Regions from separate parts of the Zoogloea sp. GDB6 genome, predicted to be linked through region 1. Evidence: riboswitches for the same ligand, from Rfam matches in the RefSeq annotation. Region 1 holds a riboswitch; the other holds the start of a gene.
What was found. A riboswitch is a leader RNA that binds a small molecule or an ion and turns the genes downstream of it on or off. The one in region 1 is predicted to bind S-adenosylhomocysteine.
Positions count from the first base shown of each region.

Region 2: another riboswitch for S-adenosylhomocysteine. It lies ahead of metH (methionine synthase); the one in region 1 lies ahead of ahcY (adenosylhomocysteinase).

Region 1 is NZ_CM161497.1:216,452-221,891, forward strand. Features, by position in the region: gene AC1PQG_RS00975 (hypothetical protein) at 1-72, opposite strand, end outside; gene AC1PQG_RS00980 (DnaJ domain-containing protein) at 69-347, opposite strand; gene metF (methylenetetrahydrofolate reductase [NAD(P)H]) at 353-1,210, opposite strand; gene ahcY (adenosylhomocysteinase) at 1,267-2,679, opposite strand; S-adenosyl-L-homocysteine riboswitch at 2,781-2,889, opposite strand; gene dsbD (protein-disulfide reductase DsbD) at 2,944-4,767, opposite strand; gene cutA (divalent-cation tolerance protein CutA) at 4,855-5,190, opposite strand; gene AC1PQG_RS01005 (ABC transporter permease) at 5,198-5,440, opposite strand, start outside.
Region 2 is NZ_CM161497.1:4,774,113-4,779,552, forward strand. Features, by position in the region: gene metH (methionine synthase) at 1-2,488, opposite strand, end outside; S-adenosyl-L-homocysteine riboswitch at 2,576-2,647, opposite strand; gene AC1PQG_RS21835 (oxidoreductase-like domain-containing protein) at 2,697-2,936, opposite strand; gene AC1PQG_RS21840 (bifunctional aminoglycoside phosphotransferase/ATP-binding protein) at 3,044-4,477, shown strand; gene AC1PQG_RS21845 (hypothetical protein) at 4,456-4,779, opposite strand; gene AC1PQG_RS21850 (ammonium transporter) at 4,816-5,440, opposite strand, start outside.

The DNA.
Region 1 (5,440 bases):
CGAGTCGGAGCGCAGGTCGTCGATTTCACTGGCGTAGCGCTCGAAAATGTCTTCGAAGTAAAACGAGGTCAAGAAATTACCTTTTCAATGTACGAGGCCCACAGGGACGTGGCCTCCTGCAGCGGGTCGTCGATGAGGTTGCGCTGGCGCAGGGCGTCGTAGTCGCGCCGCTTGGCCTCGTCGGAGAGCAGATCATAGGCCGTCTGGATGTCGCGGAAGCGCGCTGCGGCGCCTGGATCGGGGTTGCGGTCCGGATGGTAGAGGCGCGCCGCCTTGCGGTAGGCGGTCTTGATGACTTCCGCCGAGGCGCTCGGCGCGACGCCGAGGACTTCGTAGGGATCACGCATGGCGCTCAGCCCTGCTTGTTGTTGACCTGGCCGATGCCCAGCCGTTCGCACAGGGCGATGGTGGGGCCGGCCTGGTTCATGCTGTAGAAGTGCAGCCCGGGGGCGCCGGCTTCGATCAGCTTGGCGCACAGCTCGCTGACCACGTCGAGGCCGAAGGCCTTGATGGATTCCGAGTCGTCGCCGAAGGCTTCGAACTTGCGGCGCATCCAGCGCGGGATCTCGGCGCCGCAGGCATCGGAGAAGCGTGCCAGCTTGGAGAACGAGACGATCGGCATGATGCCCGGCACGATGGGCACGTTGACCCCGAGGCGCTCGCATTCGGTGCGGAAGTGCAGGTAGGCGTCGAGGTTGTAGAAGTACTGGGTGATCGCCGAGTCGGCACCGGCATCCACCTTGCGCTTGAAGGCCAGCAGGTCGTCCTGCGGCGTGCGCGCCTGGGGGTGGTATTCCGGGTAGGCGGCGACTTCGATGCGGAAATGGTCGCCGGTCTCGGCGCGGATGAACTCGACCAGCTCGTTGGCGTAGCGCAGTTCGCCCGGATCGCCGACGCCGGAGGGCAGGTCGCCACGCAGGGCGACGATGCGGCGGATGCCTTCGTCCTTGTAGCGCAGCAGGATCTCGCGGATGTGCTCGCGGGTGGAGCCGATGCACGACAGGTGCGGCGCGGCCTGGTGGCCTTCACGCTGGATCTCGAACACCGTTTCGAAGGTGCGCGCCTGGGTGGAGCCGCCGGCACCGAAGGTGACCGAGAAGAACTCGGGCTGCAGCACGGCCAGCTGGGCACGGGTGGCGCGCAGCTTCTCGACGCCTTCCAGGGTCTGGGGCGGGAAGAATTCGATGGAGAAGGGAGTCTTGTTCGGCACGGGATTTTCCTCGTGGGCCCGCCGGCGCATGGGCGTCGGCGGGCAGGGGCCAGCTCTTAGTAGCGGTAGTGCTCGGCCTTGTAGGGGCCGGCGACGGGCACGCCGATGTAGTCGGCCTGGGCCTGGGAGAGCACGGTGAGATTGGCACCGATCTTCTTCAGGTGCAGGCGGGCCACCATCTCGTCGAGATGCTTGGGCAGCACGTAGACGCCGACCGGGTACTGCTCGAGCTTGGTGAACAGCTCGATCTGGGCCAGGGTCTGGTTGGCGAAGGAGTTGCTCATCACGAAGCTCGGGTGGCCGGTGGCGCAGCCGAGGTTAACCAGGCGGCCTTCGGCCAGCAGGATGATGCGCTTGCCGTCCGGGAAGATGATGTGATCGACCTGGGGCTTGATGTTCTCCCACTCGTACTGGCGCAGGCTGGCGACTTCGATCTCGGAGTCGAAGTGGCCGATGTTGCAGACGATGGCGTTGTTCTTCATCGCCTTCATGTGGTCGTGGGTGATCACGCCCACGTTGCCGGTGGTGGTGACGAAGATGTCGCCCATGGAGGCGGCGTCTTCCATCGTGACCACGCGGAAGCCTTCCATCGCTGCCTGCAGCGCGCAGATCGGGTCGATTTCGGTGACCCACACGGTGGCGCCGAGGCCGCGCAGGGATTGTGCACAGCCCTTGCCCACATCGCCGTAGCCGAGCACCACGCCGATCTTGCCGGCGATCATCACGTCGGTGGCGCGCTTGATGCCGTCCACCAGGGATTCGCGGCAGCCGTAGAGGTTGTCGAACTTGGACTTGGTGACCGAGTCATTGACGTTGATGGCCGGGAACTTCAGCTCGCCCTTGGCGTGCATCTGGTACAGGCGGTGCACGCCGGTGGTGGTTTCCTCGGTGACGCCCTTCACCTGCGCCAGGCGGGTGGAGTACCAGGTCGGATCCTGTTGCAACTTGGCCTTGATGGAGGCGAACAGCACCACGGCTTCCTCGCTGTCCGGGTTGTCCAGCACCGACAGATCCTGCTCGGCGCGGGCGCCCAGGTGCAGCAGCAGCGTCGCGTCGCCGCCGTCGTCGAGGATCATGTTGCTGTAGCCGCCGTCGGCCCACTCGAAGATGCGGTGGGTGTAGTCCCAGTAGTCGGTGAGGGATTCGCCCTTCACGGCGAACACCGGGATGCCCTTTTCGGCGATCGCGGCGGCGGCGTGGTCCTGGGTCGAGAAGATGTTGCACGAGGCCCAGCGCACTTCGGCGCCGAGAGCGGTCAGCGTCTCGATCAGCACCGCGGTCTGGATGGTCATGTGCAGGGAGCCGGTGATGCGCGCGCCCTTCAGCGGCTGCTTGGCGGCGAATTCCTCGCGGATGGCCATCAGGCCGGGCATTTCGGTTTCGGCGATGCGGATTTCCTTGCGACCCCAGTCGGCCAGGGACAGGTCGGCAATAACGAAATCGGTGAACTTTTCAGCCACAGCGTTCATGAGAACTCCTCGAACATGTGGCCGGGAAGGGACTACGCGTGGCTCGGGATGATGGCTCACCGCGTCTCCCCGTGCCCGGCACGGGTTTGCAAACAAGCATGGACGGGTGAGCGCGGTTGCGGGTGACGCGGAGAAAAGCCTCGCGGCACCGACATCGAGCCTGGGACGGCGGGCCTTGCACCCGGCGGTCTTGCAGCGCTCCTCGATTCAGGGGGGCGATTATAGCGGATCGACGCTGATTTTCTTGAGAATTTTGCCGCGCTCCTACAGCGCTGCGTCGAGGACCTTGCCAAAGACCTCCGCTTCCTGGAAGCCGACCACGCGCAGATCCTGGCGTTCTTCTCCGCCCGCCTTGAAGAAGATGATGCCGGGCGGGCCGAACAGATTGAAGCGCTTGAGCAGGGCTTTGTCGGCATCGTTGTTGGCGGTGACGTCGGCCTGCACGAGCTGGAAGCCGGCCAGGCGTTTGGCGATGGCCGGGTCGGCGAAGGTGAAGCGCTCCATCTCCTTGCAGGAGATGCACCAGTCCGCATAGAAGTCGAGCATCACCGGGCGGGTGGAGGTCTTGATGACTTGGTCGAGCTCTTCCACCGAGGCGACGCGCTGGAACCTGGTTTCGGCTGCGGCGGGCGCTCCGGCGGCCTGGGCACGCAGGATCGCGAGGGGCTGCAGCGGGTCGCGGGAGCCGGCCATCGCGCCGATGAACAGCGCCGCACCGGCGAGCAGCGCGAGCACGCCGAAACCCTTCCAGAAACGCTGCCAGCCGCTGGCATGGGGCGGCAGCGGATCAAGGGCGTGCAGGTAGATCGCCGAGAACACCAGCAGGCCGGCCCAGGCCAGCATCGGCACGACGCTCGGCAGCACCGGCGTGACCAGCCAGATGGCGACGCCCAGCAGCATCACGCCGAAGGCGCGCTTGACCCCTTCCATCCACGGGCCGGGCTTGGGCAGCGCGCTGCGCGCCAGTACGCCGACGAGCAGCAGCGGGGCACCCATGCCGAGGGCCATGATGAACAGTGCGGCGCCGCCGAGCGCGGCGTTGCCGGTCTTGGCGATGTAGAGCAGGGCGCCGGCCAGCGGTGCGGCGACGCAGGGGCCGACGATCAGCGCGGACAGGGCGCCCATCAGCAGGATGCCGCCGGGCGAGCCGCCCTGATGGTTGACGGTGTCGGACAGGCGGCTCTGCAGCGCGATGGGGAGCTGCAGTTCGTAGAAGCCGAACATGGAGCCGGCCAGCACGATGAAGATCAGCGAGAAGGCGCCGAGTACCCAGGGGTTTTGCAGTGCGGCGGACAGCAGCGTGCCGGATAGCCCGGCGGCGACGCCAGCGGCCGCGTAGGTGAGGGCCATGCCGAGCACGTACAGGCTGGACAGGCCGAAGGCGCGGCCCTTGGTGATCGCATGGCCATGGCCGACGATGATGCCGGACAGGATCGGGATCATCGGGAACACGCAGGGCGTCAGCGCCAGCAGCAGGCCGAAGCCGAAGAAGCTGAGCAGGATGGTGGCGGTGCTGCCGCCGGACAGCAGGCGGGCGATGCGGCCGGATTCGTCGTGGCTGCTGTCGGCCACAGGAGCGGCCGAGGCCGGCGCTGCGCTGGCGGCGGGCGTTTCGGCCTTGCCCAGCGCACGGGCCAGGAAGCCGCCGGATCCGCCGTCGGCGCCGGCTGCGGCGATGGTGAAGCTCTGCTTCTGCGGCGGGTAGCAGATGCCCATGTCGGCGCAGCCCTGGCTGCTGACTTCCAGCTCGAAGGGCGGCTTGCCGGCGACGATGGGCACCGGGACGACCAGTTCGTGGCGGTAGATCTCCACCTGCCCGAAGGCATCGTCTTTCTTCGGCTTGCCGGGCGGGATGGCGGGTTCGCCGAAGGTCACGCCTTCGGCCTGAAACTTGAAGCGGTGGCGATACAGGTAGTAACCGTCGGCGATCTGGAAGCGTACTTCGACGGTGTGGTCGTCCACCGCGCGGGCGGAGACGCGGAAGGCCTGTTCGACCGGCAGCGGCTCTTCGGCGGCGTGGGCGAGGCTGCCGAGCAGGGACAGAATGAAGAGCAGCAGGGGCAGCAGGAAGGTACGGATTCGGATCATGGCCGGCAGTGTAGGGGCAGCACGGCCGGGCCGCCCCGCGAATGGATCAAGAAATGGCGCTCGGGCTGTAGAAGGCGCCAGAGGCGTTCAGGTGGCCGCCTGCGTTTCGGCGGCGACCCAGGCCAGGTAGCCGGGCAGACCGTCAGTGACAGGGACTGCGATCAGCTCGGGAAGTTCGTAGGGATGGGCTTCCTGCACCGCGGCCTGCAGTTCGACGTAGCGGGCGCGGGTGGTCTTGATCAGCAGCGGCACTTCGCTGGCCGTTTCGACGGCACCCTGCCAGCGATAGACCGAGGTGCACGGGGCCAGGATGTTCACGCAGGCGGCCAGGCGGCGTTCGATCAGCAGCGCGGCGAGGGTATTGGCTGCGGCGGCGTCGGGCAGGTTGGTGAGGACCAGCAGGGTGTCGTCGGTGGTGCTCATGGGGTTCTCATTTCAGCAGCCGGCGGCGCGTCAGCGCCAGGGCCAGCCAGAAGGCCGCGACGGTGACGGCGGCCAGCACGCCGGCGTGCAGCGCGATGTTCTGCGGCACCTGGCCGAGCAGCAGCGGGCGGGCGAGGCTGACCGCATGGCTCAGGGGCAGTGCGTCGGCGATGTGGCGTACCGCGTCGGGCAGCTGGCTCTGCGGGAAGAACACGCCGGACAGCAGCGTCATCGGCGTGATGAAGAGGGT
Region 2 (5,440 bases), 1.2 Mb from region 1:
GGCGCTTCATCTCGGACGCCACGTGACTCATCTCTTCCAGCGACGGCGTGATCAGGCCGGACAGGCCGATAGCCTGGGCGCCGTGCTCCTTCGCCGCGGCGAGGATCTTGTCGCAGGGCACCATCACGCCCAGGTCGACGATGTCGTAGCCGTTGCAGCCGAGCACCACGCCGACGATGTTCTTGCCGATGTCGTGCACGTCGCCCTTCACGGTGGCGATGACGATCTTGCCCTTACTGCGGGCGCCGGTACGGGCCTTTTCCTCTTCGATGTAGGGGATCAGGTGGGCCACCGCCTGCTTCATCACGCGGGCCGACTTGACCACCTGGGGCAGGAACATCTTGCCGGCTCCGAACAGGTCGCCGACCACGTTCATGCCGACCATCAACGGGCCTTCGATCACTGCGAGGGGCGGCTTACCTTCGGCAGCCAGCTTGGCGCGCACTTCCTCGGTATCGGCAACGACGAAGTCGGTGATGCCCTTCACCAGCGCATGGGACAGGCGCGCCTCGACAGGCTGCTCGCGCCACGACAGGTCGGGGCCGGAATCCTTGGCCTTGCCTTCCTTGACGGTCTGCGCGAACTCAACCAGCGCCTCGCCGGCGCCCGGATGGCGATTGAGCACCACGTCCTCGACCTTGGCGCGCAGCTCCGCCTCCAGATCGTCGTAGACGCCGAGCATGCCGGCATTGACGATGCCCATGCTCATGCCGGCCTTGATGGCGTGGTACAGGAACACCGTATGGATCGCCTCGCGCACCGGGTCGTTGCCGCGGAAGCTGAAGCTCACGTTGGAAACGCCACCGCTGATCTTGGCGTAGGGCAGATGCTCCCGGATCCACGCCACGGCCTGGATGAAGTCCACCGCGTAGTTGTCGTGCTCCTCGATGCCGGTGGCGATGGCAAAGATGTTCGGGTCGAAGATGATGTCTTCCGGCGGGAAACCAATGCCGGTCAGCAGTTCGTAGGCCTTGGCGCAGATCTCGGTCTTGCGGGCGAAGGTGTCGGCCTGGCCCTTCTCGTCAAAGGCCATCACGATCACCGCCGCGCCGTACTGGCGGCACAGGCGCGCCTGGCGCAGGAACTCGGCCTCGCCCTCCTTCATGGAGATGGAGTTGACCACGCCCTTGCCCTGGATGCACTTCAGGCCGGCCTCGATGACGCTCCACTTGGAGGAGTCGAGCATGATCGGCACGCGGGAGATGTCCGGCTCGGAGGCGATCAGCTTGAGGAACTTCTCCATCGCGGCCAGCGAATCGAGCATGGCCTCGTCCATGTTGATGTCGATGACCTGGGCGCCGTTTTCAACCTGCTGGCGGGCCACCGCCAGCGCGTCGTCGAAGCGACCTTCGAGAATCATGCGGGCGAAGGCGCGGGAGCCGGTGACGTTGGTGCGCTCGCCGACGTTCACGAACAGCGATTCCGGACCGACGTTGAAGGGCTCCAGGCCCGACAGGCGCAGCTTCTTCTCGATGTGCGGGATGCTGCGCGGGGTGACCAGCGCGACCGCCTCGGCAATCGCCTTGATGTGCGCCGGCGAGGTGCCGCAGCAGCCGCCGACGATGTTCACCAGGCCGGAGCGGGCCCATTCGACGATCTCGGAGGCCAACTGCTCCGGCGTCTCGTCGTAGCCGGTGGGCGACAGCGGATTGGGCAGGCCGGCGTTGGGGTGGGCGGAGACGAAGGTGTCGCAGACAGTGGACAGTTCATCCACGTACTGGCGCAGCTCCTTGGCGCCCAGCGCGCAGTTGAGGCCGAAGCTGATCGGCTGGGCGTGGCTGAGAGAGTTCCAGAAGGCCTCGGCGGTCTGACCGGACAGGGTGCGACCAGAGGCGTCGGTGATGGTGCCGGAGATCATCACCGGCACACGCTGCTTGATGTCGGCGAACAGCTTCTCGACGGCGAACACCGCCGCCTTGGCGTTGAGCGTATCGAAGATAGTCTCGATCAGCAGGATGTCGGCGCCGCCCTCGAGCAGGCCCTTGGCCGAGTCGTAGTAGTCATCGACCAGCGCATCGAAGCTGATGTTGCGGAAGCCCGGATCGTTCACGTCCGGCGAGATCGACAGGGTGCGCGACGTGGGGCCGACCACGCCGGCGCAGAAGCGCGGCTTGGCCGGGTTGGCGGCGGTGAATTCGTCACACAGCTCACGCACCAGGCGGGCGCCCTCCACGTTCAGCTCGTAGGCCACGTCGCCCAGCCCGTACTCGGCCTGGGACACGCGGGTGGCGTTGAAGGTGCAGGTCTCGATGATGTCCGCGCCGGCCTCCAGGTAGGCCCGGTGGATGCCGCCGACCACGTCCGGGCGGGTCAGCACCAGCAGGTCGTTATTGCCCTTCAGGTCCTTGGGATGATCGGCGAAGCGCTGGCCGCGGTAGTCGGCCTCACCGAGCTTGTGCTGCTGGATCATCGTGCCCATCGCCCCGTCGAGGATCAGGATGCGATGGGTCAGGGCGGACTGGAGTTCGGCGGTGCGGTCGGCTTGCATGGATCTACCTCGGTACGGATTTGTCAGCCGGGAGGGACGCGCGCTGCAGCGGCACAAAAGCGAACAGCGCGGCAAACCCGGCTGGAAGGTTTGCGAGCGCCGTTGATGATTGCCGAGCCTGGCCCACGGGTTTCGCAGGTCGCAACGCTCCTCGGCAAGGGGCGGATTTTACGGGGTTTTCAGTCCATCTGCCAAGATCGGGCAGCGTTCAGGCGTCGACCGCGGCGAGCAATTCGCGGGCGTCATCCCGCCACCAGCCGAGAGCCGCGTAGAAGCCTTCCCACACGCAGCCGTTGCAGCCACGTCCGCAGCAGGTGGTCGGCGCTGGTGGCGGATTGCGATGTGCCAGCCCGGCCGCGTCCAGCAGGCCACGGATAGCGGCAATCTGCGCCTCGGCCTCGGCAAGGTCGGCGGGACGAGAGGTGAAGGGATCGACAAACGCAGTCATGGCGGCAGCTCCAGCAGCGGGGGCCGCGACGATAACACGGCCCAATGCAGGGATGCAGCGGACACTTTTGAACGCTCGGCCTAATGCGACGGGAGGATAATGACGTCATGTCCGCCCCACTCCCGCCCTGGCTCGAAGCCTTCCGCGCCCAGCTCGGCGCAGAGCTCGTCGAAACCCATATCTCCTGGCTGCTGCTGGCCGACGGCTTCGCATGGAAGCTGAAGAAGCCGATCACCCTGCCCTTCCTCGACTACGGTTCCGCGGCGCGCCGGCACTTCTTCTGCCAGGAGGAGCTGCGCCTCAACCGACGCTTCGCGCCCGAGCTCTACCTGGGCCTGGAGGCGGTCGGTGACAGCGGGGAATGGGCGGTCAAGATGCGCCGCTTCGCCGAGAGCCAGCGCCTCGACCACGTCTGTGCCCGCGGCGCGCTGACGCCGACGCACCTGTCGGCCCTCGCCCGCGTCGTGCATGCCTTCCACCGCGCCGCAGCAACGGCCCCCGCCGCCAGCCGCTTCGGCGAACCGGAGCAGATCCGCACGCCGGCCATCGACAACTTCACCGCCATCCGCGGCTTGCGGCCGGATGCGGCGCCACGCCTCGAGCGCCTGGAAGCGTGGACCGAGGCCGAGTTTGCGCGCATCGCCCCACGGATGGCGGCCCGCAAGGCCGCCGGCGGCATCCGCGAATGCCATGGCGACCTGCACCTGGGCAACCTGGTGCTGCTGCACGGCGAGGTGATCCCTTTCGACTGCATCGAATTCAATGACGACTTCCGCTGGATCGACGTGGCCTCCGAGCTGGCCTTCACCTATGTGGACCTGCTCGACCACCGCCGGCCCGACCTGGCCGTCTGGCTGCTCAATGAATGGCTGACCGAGTCCGGCGATTTCGACGCCGTGCCGGTGCTGCGCTTCTACGCGGTGTACAAGGCAATGGTCCGCGCCAAGGTGGCCGCTTTCGCCGGCCAGCCGGACACCACCGATGACTACCTGGCCCAGGCCGCACGCCTGACTGCACCTACGCGTCCGCGACTGGTGATCACCCACGGCCTGTCCGGCTCCGGAAAGAGCAGCCTCAGCGCCGAGTTGCTGCGCGCCGACCCCCACGCCGCCACGCTGCGCCTGCGCTCCGACGTGGAACGCAAGCGCCTGTACGGACTACCGCCGCTGGCCAGCAGCCGTTCCTGCGTGGCCGGCGGCATCTATACACCGGAAGCGACCCGCCGCACCTATGCGCGCCTGACCGAAGTGGCCGGCCAAATACTGGATGCCGGCTGGTCGGTAATCGTCGACGCGGCCTTCCTCCAGCGTGACGAGCGCAGATCCTTCGCCGAACTGGCCCAGCGGCATGGCGCCGATTTCGCGATTCTCGCCTGCACGGCGCCGCTTGACGAGCTGCGCAGCCGCTTGCGGGCCCGTCGCAACGACCCTTCCGAAGCCACCGTCGAAGTGCTCGAACGGCAGCTGGAGTGGATCGAGGAACTGGATACGGACGAACAGGCCCACGTCATCCCGCCGCCTCAGCGCAGGGAGCCGACGTAACGCTCGGTCGGGTGGGTGGAGTTGGGGCGCGATGAGCGCAGCCGCTCGAGGAGACCCCGGGCCACCCGATCATTGGCCGCGTCGCCATCGACCGATCTCTCTTCCAGCTCCATGGCGGCTGTCAGCCGCTCAGCCAGGTCGGTCAATTCGGCATTGCCGGCCTCCCCGGCCAGGCGCACGATCTCCCGCGCGTAGTCCTTGTTCACCCGCATGTATTCCACATCGGTGATACGGTTGCTGACCCTGCGCATCAGCAGGTGGATGCGGCCCATCAGGCCGTAAATGACGGTATCGGACTCCATAGCGATTCCTTTCCGGTTCCGTTGAAAATCAGTTGATCAGGCGTGGCTGATGGTTTCACCATGCTCGACGAGGTCGAGGCCTTCCGCCTCGGTACGCTCGTCCACCCGCAGGCCCACCAGGCGGTCGATGAGCTGCAGCACGCAAAAGGTGGCACCGCCGCTATAAACCAGGGTGGCGGCAATGCCCGCCAGCTGGGCCAGCAGGTTGCCCCGCACACCGCCGATGGCCGGTGAGGCCAGCCAGCCGGTCAGCAACGCACCGAGAATGCCGCCGACCCCGTGGATGCCGAAGGCGTCCAGCGCATCGTCGTAGCCGAGCATGCGTTTCAGCGCGGTGGCACCCAGGTAGCAGCCGACACCGGCAACGAAGCCGATCAGCAGCGCCGCCTGCGGCGTGACATAGCCGGAGGCCGGCGTCACCGCGACCAGCCCGCCGACTGCACCGGACACCAAGCCGAGGGCACTCGGCCGGCCGCGCATCAGCCACTCGGCGCCCATCCAGGACACCGCAGCAGTCGCCGCCGCCAGCTGGGTGACCAGCATCGCCATGCCAGCCCGGCTGTCCGCAGCCAGCGCCGAACCGGCGTTGAAGCCGAACCAGCCGACCCACAGCAAGGCCGCGCCAGTCAGCGTCAGGGCCAGGTTGTAGGGCGTCATGGCC